3 regions of the Anaerospora sp. genome follow, and region 1 is predicted to be linked to each of the others. Evidence: riboswitches for the same ligand, from Rfam matches in the RefSeq annotation. Region 1 holds a riboswitch; each other region holds the start of a gene.

The links. A riboswitch is a leader RNA that binds a small molecule or an ion and turns the genes downstream of it on or off. The one in region 1 is predicted to bind lysine.
Region 2: linked by a shared signal. The riboswitch ahead of RTR76_RS03165 (amino acid permease) and the one ahead of RTR76_RS03935 (diaminopimelate decarboxylase) in region 1 are both predicted to bind lysine.
Region 3: linked by a shared signal. The riboswitch ahead of dapB (4-hydroxy-tetrahydrodipicolinate reductase) and the one ahead of RTR76_RS03935 (diaminopimelate decarboxylase) in region 1 are both predicted to bind lysine.

What each region holds. Positions count from the first base shown of each region.
Region 1 covers NZ_DALZUO010000003.1:69,417-74,286, forward strand. Annotated here, with positions in the region: gene RTR76_RS03925 (hypothetical protein) at 1-598, shown strand, start outside; gene pdaB (polysaccharide deacetylase family sporulation protein PdaB) at 665-1,408, shown strand; lysine riboswitch at 1,562-1,738, shown strand; gene RTR76_RS03935 (diaminopimelate decarboxylase) at 1,845-3,137, shown strand; gene RTR76_RS03940 (nucleoid-associated protein) at 3,280-4,341, shown strand; gene RTR76_RS03945 (AbrB family transcriptional regulator) at 4,355-4,870, shown strand, end outside.
Region 2 covers NZ_DALZUO010000002.1:229,670-234,539, reverse strand. Annotated here, with positions in the region: gene RTR76_RS03180 (HD-GYP domain-containing protein) at 1-383, opposite strand, end outside; gene RTR76_RS03175 (HutP family protein) at 519-947, opposite strand; gene RTR76_RS03170 (TerC family protein) at 1,093-1,788, opposite strand; lysine riboswitch at 2,135-2,315, shown strand; gene RTR76_RS03165 (amino acid permease) at 2,392-3,819, shown strand; gene RTR76_RS03160 (hypothetical protein) at 3,869-4,018, opposite strand; gene RTR76_RS03155 (metal-dependent hydrolase) at 4,202-4,870, shown strand, end outside.
Region 3 covers NZ_DALZUO010000012.1:30,397-35,266, forward strand. Annotated here, with positions in the region: gene spoIVB (SpoIVB peptidase) at 1-1,266, shown strand, start outside; gene spo0A (sporulation transcription factor Spo0A) at 1,472-2,245, shown strand; lysine riboswitch at 2,452-2,630, shown strand; gene dapB (4-hydroxy-tetrahydrodipicolinate reductase) at 2,744-3,538, shown strand; gene RTR76_RS11405 (aspartate-semialdehyde dehydrogenase) at 3,559-4,590, shown strand; gene dapG (aspartate kinase) at 4,601-4,870, shown strand, end outside.

The sequences.
Region 1 (4,870 bases):
CTGCAGCTTAAATGAAATGATATTGCGTCAATTATGGGTTTGCTTCGGACAAGCGGGCACTTTTACCTGGTGTGCCGAAATTGGTACAGGTGGAGACCGCCTTGGTAAGGACAATGACCGCCCGTCTCAAACCATACAAGATTGGCAGCAAATGATTACCTTGCTGGAGCAGCTGGCATATATTGATTATATAGTGCTTACTGTAGAAGTACCGGACTCTGGCACCATTGCTATTGTCTTTTGCAATTACCCCCCTGCAGGCGGCTCTTATGTAATAACTGGTAAACTTGAGAAATGGGTGCACGAGAAGGCAGAAGCGATTCAACATGTATTTACCGCCCGGCAGGATGAACAGACAACTCGCATATATAGCAAATGGGTTTTTGGTGCAATTCAAACGCTTCTGCCACTTAGCATTGCGTTTATTGTAGTGATTGCAGCGGCTGTTCTGCTAATCCCGGCAGAGTTTAGGCGCAGCGATTTTATCTGGTGGATAACAGCCGGTACGGTTGTGCTTACGCTGCGGCTCGCTTACAGTATCTCAGATCAGCTGATCCTGTATATAGTAAAAAAATTCCCCTACGTACGCTGGCAATAGGAAAACGCATAATGGGCCATCTTCAAGCATAGATTGGTAGTGTATGTTGGGAGGTGGAGCGGAATTATGATTCTTGATTTGCGCCGGCTGTTTAGCCATCGGCACATTTTTTTCAGTATCATCGGTCTTTTTGCCATCAGTGCGGTTTATGTCCAGGTTTCGGATCAAATTAATACCAATGGCCCTATCGCAATTGCAGCTACCAGGACGGAGCAAAAGGTAGTGGCATTGACTTTTGATCATTCGTGGGGCAATAAATTTACGCCATCCATTTTGGATACCCTAAAGAAAAATGATACGAAAGTTACTTTTTTTATCATGGGACCCTGGGCAAAAAAGTTCCCGGAAGTTGCTCAGCGCATGGTAGCCGACGGGCATGAAATAGCCAGCCATGGCTATCGCCATGAGAACTATGGCGATAGAACGCCGGAATGGGTAAAAGAGGACCTTCAGAAAGCACATGCCCAGATTAAAGAAGTGACAGGCGTAGACGCAACCTTGATGCGCCCGCCAAATGGACACTATAATCAAAAGTCGTTGCAGGCCACTCAGGAAGTTGGCTATAAAACGATTATCTGGAATGTAGACTCTTTGGACTGGAAAAATCCCGGCAGGGACGTCATCGTTGACCGGATTATGAAGCGACTCAAGCCAGGGGCGATTATTCTCATGCATGCATCTGACACACCGGTTCAAACGGCAGAGGCATTGCCAATCCTGATGGAGAAAATAAAAGCTGAAGGCTATCAGATCGTTACGGTCGGTGAGCTCTTGGATAAGTACAGTGAGAAAGGCATACAACGCCACTAATTAAGAAAGTTTCGGTACTAGTAATTTGACCGGGTTAGGTTTGAGGTTAGGTTGGGGAAAAAGATACTCAAGATAAACCAAAATTTAATGCGGTTAATGTACTAAAGGTTGACACTTGTTGCTGTCAGGCGCTATACTAGTATAAAATAAATATTGTTAGGTAGAGGTGCGGTTATTAATAGTAAGTATCTTGAGCTGGCCAGCGAAGACAGATACTGAAAGGAAGGGCCGCCGAAGTGAATGGCAGCAGGCCTGCTCCCGTTTGCTGGTTCTGGGCTGAATCAAGCACAGGACTGTCATCCGATTTACGGATGGAGCGCTATCTTGCACGGCTAAGTTAATTGAGTTATAAACTAGCGGTTTGCGAAGATAGTATTTACGCGAACCGCTTTTTATTATTTTAAGCGGTTTGCTACAATATTGAGGAGGAATAGAATTGGCTGATAAAAAAATTCCCGTTTCCAAGCAGAAACTTGAAGAAATTATTCGCAGTTATCCAACCCCCTTTCATCTTTATGATGAAAAAGCAATCCGCGATAATGCCCGTAACTTGTTGGCAGCTTTCGCTTGGGCTCCCGGTTTCAAAGAATATTTTGCTGTAAAGGCTGCGCCTAATCCCTATCTGATGCAAATTCTTAAAGAAGAAGGCATCGGTGCTGACTGCAGCTCAATGGCGGAATTAATTCTCGCTGAAAAAGTAGGCGTCACCGGTACTGATATTATATTCTCATCGAATGATACTCCCTATGATGAATATGTGAAAGCAAAAGAACTGGGCGCGATTATCAATTTAGATGATATTACCCATATTGCTTATCTGGAAAAACATGCCGGTTTGCCGGAAATGATTTCCTTCCGCTATAACCCCGGTCCGCTTCTCAAGAGCGGCAATACCATCATCGGGTTTCCTGAAGAAGCGAAATATGGCTTGACACGGGAGCAGATTTTTGAAGCATATCGTATCTGCAAAGCTAAAGGGGTTAAACGCTTTGGCTTGCATACGATGGTTATTTCAAATGAACTCAATCCTGACTCCTTTGTGGAAACAGCCAATATGATGTTTGATTTGGCAGTCGATATTCACCGCGAATTAGGTATACGCGTGGAGTTTATTGACCTTGGCGGCGGTATTGGCATCCCGTACCGGCCAGAACAGGAAGCTGTTGACCTGCAGTATGTTGGCAAGCAGGTCCACAAGGCCTACGAGGCTAAGATCGTTGCAAACGGTCTTCATCCGCTCCAACTGGCGCTCGAATGCGGCCGTATGGTTACCGGACCTTATGGTTATCTGGTATCAACTGTGCTGCACAAGAAAAACATCCATAAGAACTATGTCGGACTTGATGCCTGCATGGTTAATCTGATGCGGCCTGCTTTGTATGGCTCGTATCATCATATTACCGTACTCGGCAAAGAAACATGGCCTTTGGACCATGTCTACGACGTAACGGGATCGCTGTGTGAGAATAATGATAAATTTGCAATTGACCGTGCCTTGCCACAAGTGGATATCGGTGATTTAGTCGTTATTCATGATGCCGGAGCACATGGTCATGCTATGGGCTTTAACTATAATGGCAAACTGCGTTCCGCTGAATTGCTGCTGCGACCTGATGGATCGGTCCGGATGATTCGTCGCGCAGAAACACTGGAAGATTTGTTTGCTACTTTGGATTTTGATGCTCTAGAAGAGAAGCAGCTGGCAGCAGCAACCAAAACACAAGAATAGCAGGTAATGAAGCTGTTTAGAGAGACAGTCACAATCAAGTGACTGTCTCTTATTTTTATTGTAAAAATATATAAATTTTTACAGTCGGTTCTTATATTTTGCTATAATAGTTTTATGTCGTTTTAGCTAAAGGAGAGATATTGTGTTTGAACTGAATCATGCTCGTATTGATAAATTGGCCATACATAAAGTCGGCAATAAGTTAAAAGGGGAAGGCATGACAATTACTCCTGCTCTTTACCCGCTGACAGATGGTAACTTAGAAGAAATACTGCTTAAATACTTTTTGTCATCTTTTAAGAGTGAACAGTTGTACTCTTTTCACCATGAGACGGATATTCACCTGAATGAAGTGTATATGTGTGTCAGCAGGGCTTTTATTAACAAACAGAATTTTTATGACCAATCAGTTAATGTATTAAAATGCCTGTATGAGAATTCCACTAATCCCAAAGTTAAGCAAGGGGAATTTTATATGGTTTATTTGGCTGACTGTATTTTAGACGGACAGGCAGTTGATGCTATTGGTATTTTTAAAACAGAGAATAAAGATACTTATCTGCGGATTAGTGAGCATCGTCTGGATATTACCATTGCCTGTGAGGATGGTATTAATGTCCGGAAAATGGATAAAGGCTGTCTTATTTTTAACAGTCAGTCACTTGGCGGCTACCGGGTGGCAATTATCGATAAAGGCAATAAAAGCGATACTGAAGCGCAATACTGGACAGAAGAATTCTTGCAGGTCGTTCCTGTAGAGGATAGTCATTTTCATACGGAAACGTATTTAAATTTATGTCGTGATTTTTCCGAGAATGTATACGGGCAAATGTATCAGGCTGATAAAAAGGACCAGGTCTCGTTTATTAACAATTCAGTAGCCTATTTTGAAGGGAAAAGCAGCTTTGATTTAAACGACTTTGCAGAACAGGTTATTGGTGATCCGGAACTTATGCATGAGTTTAAACAGCATAAGAAAAACTATGATCTTACCCAGGAAAAAGTGGTTCAGGAAACGTTTGATATTTCCAATGGTGCAGTAAAATCGATGAAACGCAAAATGAAGAGCAATATAAAACTGGATACGGGCGTGGATATTCAGGTTAAATCCGGCTTAGAAGATGCAACTCGCCATATTGAAAGGGGATTTGACGACGAAAAAGGCATGCATTTCTACAAAGTTTACTTCAACAACGAAGAATAGCTATAAGATACTAATGACCTTTCTCCAGGCTTTGGCAGGAGGGACGGTATTTTATTTATTGAATTTGCCACTGCCGTGGACATTAGGGCCGCTTGCGGTAATATTAGTGATTCAACTGGGATTTCAAAAGGTTGTCTATTGGCCTGCCGCGCTGCGCAAAGGAGCTTTAGTCGTACTGGGGATTACAATGGGCAGCCCCTTTACCATGACTACTGCCAGGCAAATTGCCGATCAATTGCCTGTGATGCTTGCTGCGACTGTTGCAACCATTGCGTTTAGTTTACTTATGGGGTATATTACGCATAAGCGGACAGGCGTCGATCTGGCAAGCAGTTTGCTAGGCTCTGTACCTGGTGGGTTAAGCCAAATGGCAGTTTTAAGCAAGGAATTGAATGCTGATGCTACTGTAGTTACCTTTATGCAGACATTGCGCTTATTGGCAGTTGTGTTTACTGTACCCTTCCTGGCTCGTCATGGCTTGGCAGAGGTGGTGGATACGACTATTCAGCGGACAACTGCTCAGAGTACA
Region 2 (4,870 bases), on a different contig from region 1:
TCGGGGTATCCTCTGCCATCCATTCGTTCATGATGAGAACGAACAATTGTAGCAACAGGATGCAGAATACGAACTTTGCGAACAATATTATAGCCAATCATCGAGTGCATCTTGATGGCAGCATATTCTTCATCTGTCAGTCTGCCGGGTTTACAAAGAACTGCGTCAGGAACACCAATTTTCCCCACATCATGCAGATGAGCGCCAATGTGCAAAATGGATTGCTGCTCACGTGTCATTCCCATTGTTCTGGCTATAGCTATTGCTAAGTGCGCTACCCGCTCCGAGTGTCCGTGTGTATAGGGATCTTTAGCATCTACTGCCGTAGACAGAGCATCTACAATTTCGTGTAAATCATCAACAGTAAAAGCTTGTATATTCATAAAAAACCACCCTTGCCGATCGGTCTATTGATACTAATTATCATTAGCTATTATAATCCAATTTCCGTTTATTGCCAATACTTACCTGAAGAAAATATCCATATATAAAGAAGAGCCGGCCCTAGGCCGGCTCTTCTATGGTTGATCGGATGGCAAAGATCGATGTGCTAAGCCTACCGCCACTTCGTTAAGATTCAGGACTCCAACACCAAAATAAATAGCCACACACAAATGTTCCTCATAACGGGCAATGCCGATTTTTCCGCCCACATTCAGGCCGATAGCTCTTGAGGCAATTTGTTCGAGAGCTGCCCTTGTAGCACCGGCAACCGCCCCCTCACCTACGTGATTGGCAGCTACAACACCCTGACGCTGTGCAGCTACGACAGCCCTTTCAATGATTTTCTTTACAGAGGGAACAAACTCTCCGCCAAAGTCAACAGCCACCGACAGTATATTTCGCTTTTGCAATCCCTGCCGGGTATCTTGTTCATCTTGCCGAGTTTCACTAAGCGCCATGCGGAGTGCAGCCCGTCCTATATCAATACTGGTAATTTCGTTCATCAAAACGCATCCTTACAATTTATTTTGTCTGAAAGCAGTATACACAATTTTATGGTAGCAGTCAGGATATTCCCTGTCAATATCTCTGACACATAGTGCATATAAGTAAAACAACCGGCTCGCTTAAGCGAACCGGTTGTTTTACTTATTTTTCACCATCCCGAAAAGCAGGAGCACCTTCTGTGTTTGCGGGAACACTTTGCGCTCGGACTTTCAGCCAATGGCCTACGCCAACCACAGATGCCGTCAATGCAAGTTCAAGCAATAGCGCATAGGGTTCAAGAATCGGCCCCATAGCAGCATCTGCTACCATCATTTTGGCTGCTGTCCAGCCTAAAATAGCCGCTCCAATATAAATTATAATTGGATACCGATCCATAAGAGACATCAACATCTGACTGCCAAAAATAACTAGCGGAACACTCATTGCCAGCCCGGCGATAAGTAACAGCATATTGCCGTTAGCAACTCCGGCGATAGCCAGGACATTATCAAGACTCATAATAAGATCGGCAAATAAAATTACTTTTATTGCTTCGGAAAAGCTTGCTGCTTCTTTACAAGCTACATCATGTTGTTTGTCATCACCTAGTAAGCTTACAGCAATCCATAATAAAGCTAAACCACCGGCAAATTGTACATAAGGAATTTGTAGCAAGAGAGCTGCGATCATAGTTAAAACAATCCGCAATACCACTGCTCCCGCACTTCCCCATAAGACAGCCTTTTTGCGCTGTTCGGGGGGTAAGTTTCTACTAGCCAGAGCTATGATGACCGCATTATCGCCGCTTAGTATTAGATTGATGAATGTAATACTGCCTAACGCTGCCAATAGTTCCATCGAAATAACCCCTTTCACCATATTTTTATAGCAAAACAATAAAAAGGCCTTACAAACGTCGTAAGGCCTTTTCTCTCCACGAAAATAAGACCTTAGTATGTATATGGCCATACTAAAGGTCTCGCTGTTGGATATTCCAACGGTACAGCCATGCGTTAGCAGTGGTGTTGACTATACCTAATAGCTACTCCCCTTTAGATATTGAATTATTACCATCATATTACACTCGCTCATATCAGTCAATACTATTCTCGTTTCATTCTATGGTATTTTCCCCATCGTAAAAAGACAAATCATTGACGTGTCCACAAAGAGTATACTATAATCATATTTAGAAATAAATAGTGTGCCAGATAGAGGCGCGAATACTCATGATTATCTACGATAAGCTTTGCCAATGCGATGAATTGTAGGGAAAGGGATATTCGCCGAAGCGCGGGTTGAGGCAATCACTTGCTGCTGGGCTTGTACTGAATAAGTGCAAGACTGTCACCTAAAATGTTTTTAGGTGGAGGACTATCTCATTAGCGCTAAGATATCTATCTTAAGCAGCGTGAGATTGTTCACGCTGCTTTTTTACGCAAATAAATAGGAGGTTAAATCATGTCAAAAGCAAGTGTTGATCTAGAACAACTCTGCCCGGAGAAGCAAGGGCTAAAACGTGATATGCTCCCCCGCCATTTAATGATGATTTCTATTGGGGGGACCATTGGCACCGGACTATTTATGGGTTCAGGCCAAACAATCCATCAGGCAGGGCCTTTTGGCGCCATCCTCGCTTATCTTGCCGGCGGCCTTGTTATGTACCTGGTATTGCTTTGCTTAATGGAGCTAACGGTAGCAATGCCTGTTTCTGGTTCATTCCAAAGCTATGCGTCCCGGTTTATTTCCCCTGGCGCAGGTTTTACTACCGGCTGGTTATATTGGATAAACTGGGCAATTTGTATTGCTGCAGATTTCACAGCAGCCGGAATTATTATGCATCACTGGTTTGCTCAGGTTCCTGTTTGGATATGGTGTGCAGTCTTTGCTGTAGCTTTGGCCCTGCTAAATCTCATTTCCGTAAAAGCCTATGGTGAAACAGAGTTTTGGTTTGCCAGCATTAAGGTTGCTGCTATCGTTGGCTTTATTATTGCCGGTGCCGGCCTGATTTTTGGCTTCTCCGGTAATGAAGGAGCTGTCGGTTTCTCAAACTACAATACGGGCAGCGGCTTATTTCCCAATGGGTTTAGTGCCGTATTTTTAACTATGATTGCTGTAGTCTACTCCTTCCAAGGGGCAGAGCTTGTCGGAATTGCCGCAGGTGAGTGTCAAAATCCTGAAAAACACGTGCCTAAAGTTATTCGCGGTATCGGACTACGAATTATTATATTTTATGTATTAGCTATTATTATTCTAGCAGCTACCATCCCGATGGAAGAAGCCGGAGTACTGGAGAGTCCCTTTGCCCATGTCTTCGGACGTCTGGGAATTCCTTTTGCCAAAGATGTTATGAGCTTTGTTGTGTTAACCTCTGCTTTATCTGCCGGCAACTCGGCACTCTATGCTTGCTCCCGCCTGCTGTGGTCCATGTCTAAAGATGGTCATGCACCCTCCTGGCTGGGCAACCTCAATAAGAACGGTGTTCCGTATGGCGGCGTACTAATTACCTTATTGCTAGCCTGTCTATCCCTTCTGACTGAAACGTATGCAGCTGATACTGTCTACATATGGCTCATGTCAAGTACAGGTCTGACAGGGTGTCTGATTTGGATGATTATTGCCTGGTGCCAGTTGAATTTCCGCCGTAAATATGTACAGTTGGGTGGCCAATTAAAAAACTTGGCAGTTCGGACTCCCTTATACCCTCTAGTACCAATATTGGCCTTTCTCCTTAATGCCGGAATTATTGCCAGTCTTTACTTTGATGAGTCCCAGCAAATTGTCCTTTATACCGGAGTCCCGGTAGTTTTCGCAATTTATCTATTCTATCTGCTGTTTTTAAATAAAAAAGATTCTTCTGACTTACAGAGCAAGTCACGCCAGCAATAAAAGATAAATCCCCATCCCATTACCAACGGGATGGGGATTTATCTTTTTATCAGGGTCCTCCGGATAATCGCATTAAGTTTTCATCAATGTCAGGATCAACCCCTCCAGAGGCTTCCGTAATGCCTCCAACATGATCGGCACTTTGCCGAATCAGCTGCTTTTCCTCCTCTACTTCGATGCTATACTGTTTTTTATCCAAAGTCTCACCTCCTATAACCCTATTATTCCTCACTAATCATCCCCTTAACCTTGTACCTTATTAGCGTAAAAACGATAAAAATAGGGTGCTAGCATCCATAACTTACCGTAGACGTTCTACCATTCTTTCATGCTATAATGTTATGTAAACTTCTTGGAAACAAGCATGTAGGGAAGTGAATGGATGGATGCATTAACACATGGTGTAGTAGGGATTGCTCTTGCCGGTCTTTCTGGCCAGCCCCTTGCAATTGACAACCCGATTTATATTGCAGCGTTCCTAGGCTCTCAAGCACCAGACTTTGATTTCCTTGCGATAATTCGCGGCGAAATGAGTTATCTAAAGCAGCACCGGGCAGCCTCGCATTCCTTGCCTGGCATTGTGGGCTGGGCAGCTTTAATTGCTATGGGCGTTTTTATCTGTTCTCCCGAATCTTCTTTTTTCTCGTTATTTTTATGGGCATTTGCCGGTGGATTATCCCACATAGCATTGGATTTTTTCAACACCCATGGTGCTGCTTTGTTGTGGCCGCTGCGTAAAGAAAGACTGAGCTGTAATTTATTAAATGTATTTGACCCTCTGTTATTAATTGTTTTATTGTTGCCCTATATGTCGGGCTTACCAATGCAACAAATCTCCTTAATCAGTTTTAGCTGTATATTCTCGTATATTGGATTACGCTTATTATTTAGAGTACGAGCCACGCATTGGCTCAAACAGCACATTATCGGCTTTAATCTGAAGCGTATCCTGGTAATGCCCTCACTAGCGAGGATTTTCTACTGGGACTTTGTCCTTGAAACAGATGAGGGATACTTGGTTGGAGAAATAGGTGCTTTTCATTTTCATCTT
Region 3 (4,870 bases), on a different contig from region 1:
TATGGCCTTCCCCCGCATATGCGCGTAATTGAAGGTGAAACTGCATTGTTTACAGTCAACTTTCCGCTTACTGTTACCGTAAATGATGGAAAAAATGAAGCCGTTCGTCTGCAATCGCCTCTTTCCGTTTTTTCTCTTTCCCGACCCGTGTCTTTAGAATCAGTCAATCGTGGCACGGCTACGGTTGATTTTAAGCTGTTAGGATTAATACCGGTACGAACCGTTGAAGTGGATGTATTGCCATCACTTAAAATTGTTCCCGGTGGCCACTCGATTGGTGTGGTGCTTCATTCTCAAGGAGTCATCGTTGTTGGCATCTCTCCCGTATTGAACACAAAGGACCAATATGTCACTCCAGCCAAAGATAGCGGCATAGTAGTTGGCGATGTTATGCTTAGTATCAATGGCAATCCCGTTCAAAGTGATGCACAGGTAGCTGAGCTTATTGATGAGAGTGGAAAAAACAACCAACCTATTGATGTATTAATTAAACGTGGTGACAATCGCTTGCATGTCAGTTTAACACCTGTTTTATGTAAAGATACAAAGCGTTACCGTATTGGCTTATTCGTTCGTGACAGTGCAGCCGGTGTTGGTACATTAACATTTTTTGAACCTCAATCGCAAAATTACGGAGCATTGGGGCATGTTATTACCGATAGCGATACAAATCAGCCAATTGATTGCAATCAAGGCAAAATTGTTTTAGCTACAGTATCAGGCATTCAACATGGAAAAAGAGGACAACCTGGCGAGAAAATAGGTGTTTTTATTGAAGAAAGCCAATTACTAGGTGATATTAAGAAAAATACCCCTTTTGGAATTTATGGCAACTTAAACACTCCAGTTGAAAACAATTTATATCCTGAAGCTTTGCCAGTTGCATCAATGAGCCAAGTGCAAACAGGAGCGGCGGAAATACTTACCGTCGTAGATGGCCAAACAATTGAAAAATTTTCGATTGAAATACAAAAAATCAATTATCAAGAGGCTCCAGAAGGAAAAGGATTAGTTATCAAAGTTACTGATCCCCGATTGCTTGATAAAACAGGCGGAATAGTGCAGGGAATGAGCGGTAGTCCTATTATTCAAAATGGACGTGTGATTGGTGCCGTAACGCATGTATTTGTTCATGATCCAACGCGCGGTTATGGCGTTTTTATTGATTGGATGCTGATGGAAAGCGGGCTTATTCCACCCAAAAATAAACAGACTGCTTATAAACTATTTAGTTATAAAGACGATTTTTATTTACAGGCTTCTTGATAGAGTAGATAATAAGAGAGATCATTATCCACTAATACAAAAGTGGAATAATGATCTTTTTTGATTATAAATTACTAAAAAACAAGCATTCTGGAAGTTAATTATATAAATGGAAGAAATTTGGATTTTTTTCCAATAAAGGAAGGAATTGACGTAACTTTGTCGAATTTATAAAAATGTAAAACGATGCAGGGAGGATGTTCAAGTGCTCAAAGAACGAATCAAAGTGGCGTTTGCGGATGATAATAAAGAGTTTTCCGAAATCATGAATGAGTATCTCAGCCAGCAGCCTGATATTGAAGTAGTAGGTGTTGCCTACAATGGCGAGCAAATCATATCGATCATTGATGAAAAAAAGCCGGATGTCGTTATTCTTGATATTATTATGCCACATCTTGATGGCATTGGTGTATTAGAGCGAATTAATACTACCGGTGGTAAGCGCCCTAAAATTATTATGCTGACCGCTTTCGGTCAAGAAACAATCACACAGCGTGTTGTTGAATTAGGTGCAGATTATTATGTGTTGAAGCCGTTTAATATGGAAGTACTGGTTAGCCGTATCAGGCAGCTTGCCGGTATGATTACTACTCAGCGCCCGCAGGTAACTGCGCAAGCAATCAAAGCAAAATCTGTTGACGTTGAAGTAACCAATATTATTCGGGAAATTGGTATTCCTGCTCATATTAAAGGTTATCAATATTTGCGGGATGCCATCATGATGATTATATCTGAAATTGAACTGCTTGGTGCCGTTACTAAAGTTTTATATCCTATGATTGCCGAAAAATACTCTACTACTCCCAGCCGTGTGGAAAGAGCAATTCGTCATGCGATTGAAGTTGCCTGGAACAGAGGGAATATCGATATGATTAATCGTTTGTTCGGCTACACGGTAAAACTGGAAAAAGGCAAACCGACAAATTCAGAGTTTATGGCAATGATCGCCGATAGACTGCGTATGGAAATGCGCGCTTAATATTTGATAGTTAAGGCTGCCTGAATGATAGGCAGCCTTAATTTATGAAGAGATTTCGTCGTTACGGCTTGATGAAATAAGGCGTTACGAAGGTGTATTTTACAGATAAGCTGTAAAATACAGATAAAAAGTTCAAAACTTTGTTGACTTCCATGTAACCATTATTATACAATGAACGTAAAATAAATAGACCTCATCCTGTACAGGGTTAAGGTAGAGGTGCGGTCAACAGGAGTACTTTCAGGAAGAGTGGTGTCGATGAACTGGAAGAAAAGGGTTGACTGCCGAAGTGTGAAATGATGCCGGTCTTTCACGCTGGTTTTACATCGAATAGGTGTTAAAACTGTCACTGAAGGTTGTTCTTCGGTGGAGCGCTATCTCACTAGGATAAAGGGAAATATCATATTTTCCATGTTATCCTTTATTTCTGCCTATATAAGGTAGTCGGTGAGATTAGCTCTACCGACTGCCTTATTTTAATTTTCGGAGGTGGCGTTTGTGATTCGGGTATTGGTTTGTGGTGCTTATGGAAAAATGGGTAGAGAAGTATTAAAAGCAGTACATACAGATGATCAGTTGCAAATTGTAGGAGCGGTTGATGTAAAATCTGATTTTAGTGATGTTGGTGATTTGATTGGTGTTGGCAAACTTGGCGTAATGATTGGCAATGATTTGCAAACAATAATCAATGAAACAAAACCACAAGTCATGGTTGATTTTACAAGGCCAGAGTCAGTAATGAATAATATCCGGGTTGCCTTGAATAGTGGGGTATGTCCTGTAGTCGGTACTACAGGTTTATCAGAAGAAAACCTGACTGAAGTTCGCGAATTATGCACGACGACTGGTGTTAATGCGCTTGTTTCACCAAATTTCTCTGTTGGAGCTATTCTAATGATGAAATTGGCACAGGATGCAGCTAAGTATTTTCCTCATATTGAAATAATTGAACTTCACCATGATCAGAAGCTTGATGCGCCATCGGGGACCGCTTTGCGCACCGCTGAACTAATTGCCCAAAAACGGGGAATTTTAGAGCAGGGACATCCTGATGAAGTAGAAAAGCTACAAGGAGCCAGAGGAGCAAATTACGCAGGAATACATATTCACAGCGTTCGCCTTCCGGGATATGTAGCTCATCAAGAGGTTATATTTGGTGGTCTAGGACAAACGCTTGTTGTACGTCATGATTCCATCTCCCGTGAATCCTTTATGCCCGGCGTTGTACTAGCATGTAAAAAAGTGCTTTCAATAAGTGGTCTGGTTTGCGGCTTAGAACAAATAATGGATTAAATGCTGAATGGAGTGGTAGTATGAAAAAGTATAATGTGGCAATTTTAGGAGCTACTGGAGCAGTTGGACAGGAATTTTTAAAGCTAATTGAAGAAAGAAATTTTCCCTTTGCCAATTTGAAATTACTGGCTTCAGCACGTTCAGCTGGTAAAACAATAGACTTTATGGGTCAGACATATGTGGTGGAAGAAGCAAAACCTGAATCCTTTGAAAATGTGCAAATTGCATTATTTGCTGGTGGAGCAGCAAGCAAAGCGCTTGCGCCGGAAGCGGTCAAACGCGGAGCGGTTGTTATTGATAATTCAAGTGCATTTAGAATGGACCCCAATGTGCCTCTGGTAGTACCTGAAGTTAATCCTCTGGCTATTCATGAGCATCAGGGCATCATCGCCAATCCTAATTGCTCAACTATTATTATGGCGATGGCTTTAAAACCAATTTATGATAAAGTAAAAATAAAGAGGATCATCGTCTCTACTTATCAGGCGGTGTCAGGAGCCGGCAAGGAAGCGATAGATGAGCTTGATGAGCAGGTGAAAGCCACAATCGACAAACGTCCGGTTGTAGCTAACATTCTGCCCAGTGCCAGCCTGCCTAAGCATTATCAAATCGCATTTAATCTTTTGCCGCAAATTGACGTTTTTCTAGAAAATGGTTATACAAAAGAAGAAATGAAAATGGTGCATGAAACACACAAGATTCTTGGTGACTCGACTATCGGCATATCGGCAACGACAGTACGTGTTCCTGTTTACCGGAGTCATTCAGAGTCAATCAATCTAGAGCTGGAAGGACCTTTGACTGTAGAGGAAGCTAAGGCTCTAATGGATGCTTTCCCAGGAGTGATTGTTGAAGACAACCCGGATGAGATGATATACCCGATGCCATTATATACATCAGACCGAAATGAGGTTTTCGTCGGTCGCATTCGCAAAGATACTTCTGTACCTCACGGCCTCAACATGTGGGTTGTCGGTGATCAAATTAGAAAGGGCGCAGCGTTAAACGCCTTACAAATTGCCGAATATATGATTGAGCAAAACTTAATTTGAGGTGCAGAGAATGCGTATTATCGTACAAAAATTTGGGGGGACATCAGTCGCCTCACCGGAAGTTCGACAAATGGTTTTGTCAAAGATTGAAAATGCACGCCAACAAGGCTATCGTCCTGTAGTTGTAGTATCAGCTATGGGACGTAAAGGGGATACGTACGCAACGGATACCTTAATTGGCGTAGCCAAAAACACGTATCAACACATTGCAGCTAGAGAACTTGATCAAATTATGTATTGTGGAGAAATCATATCGGCTGTTGTTATGGCAGGCACCATG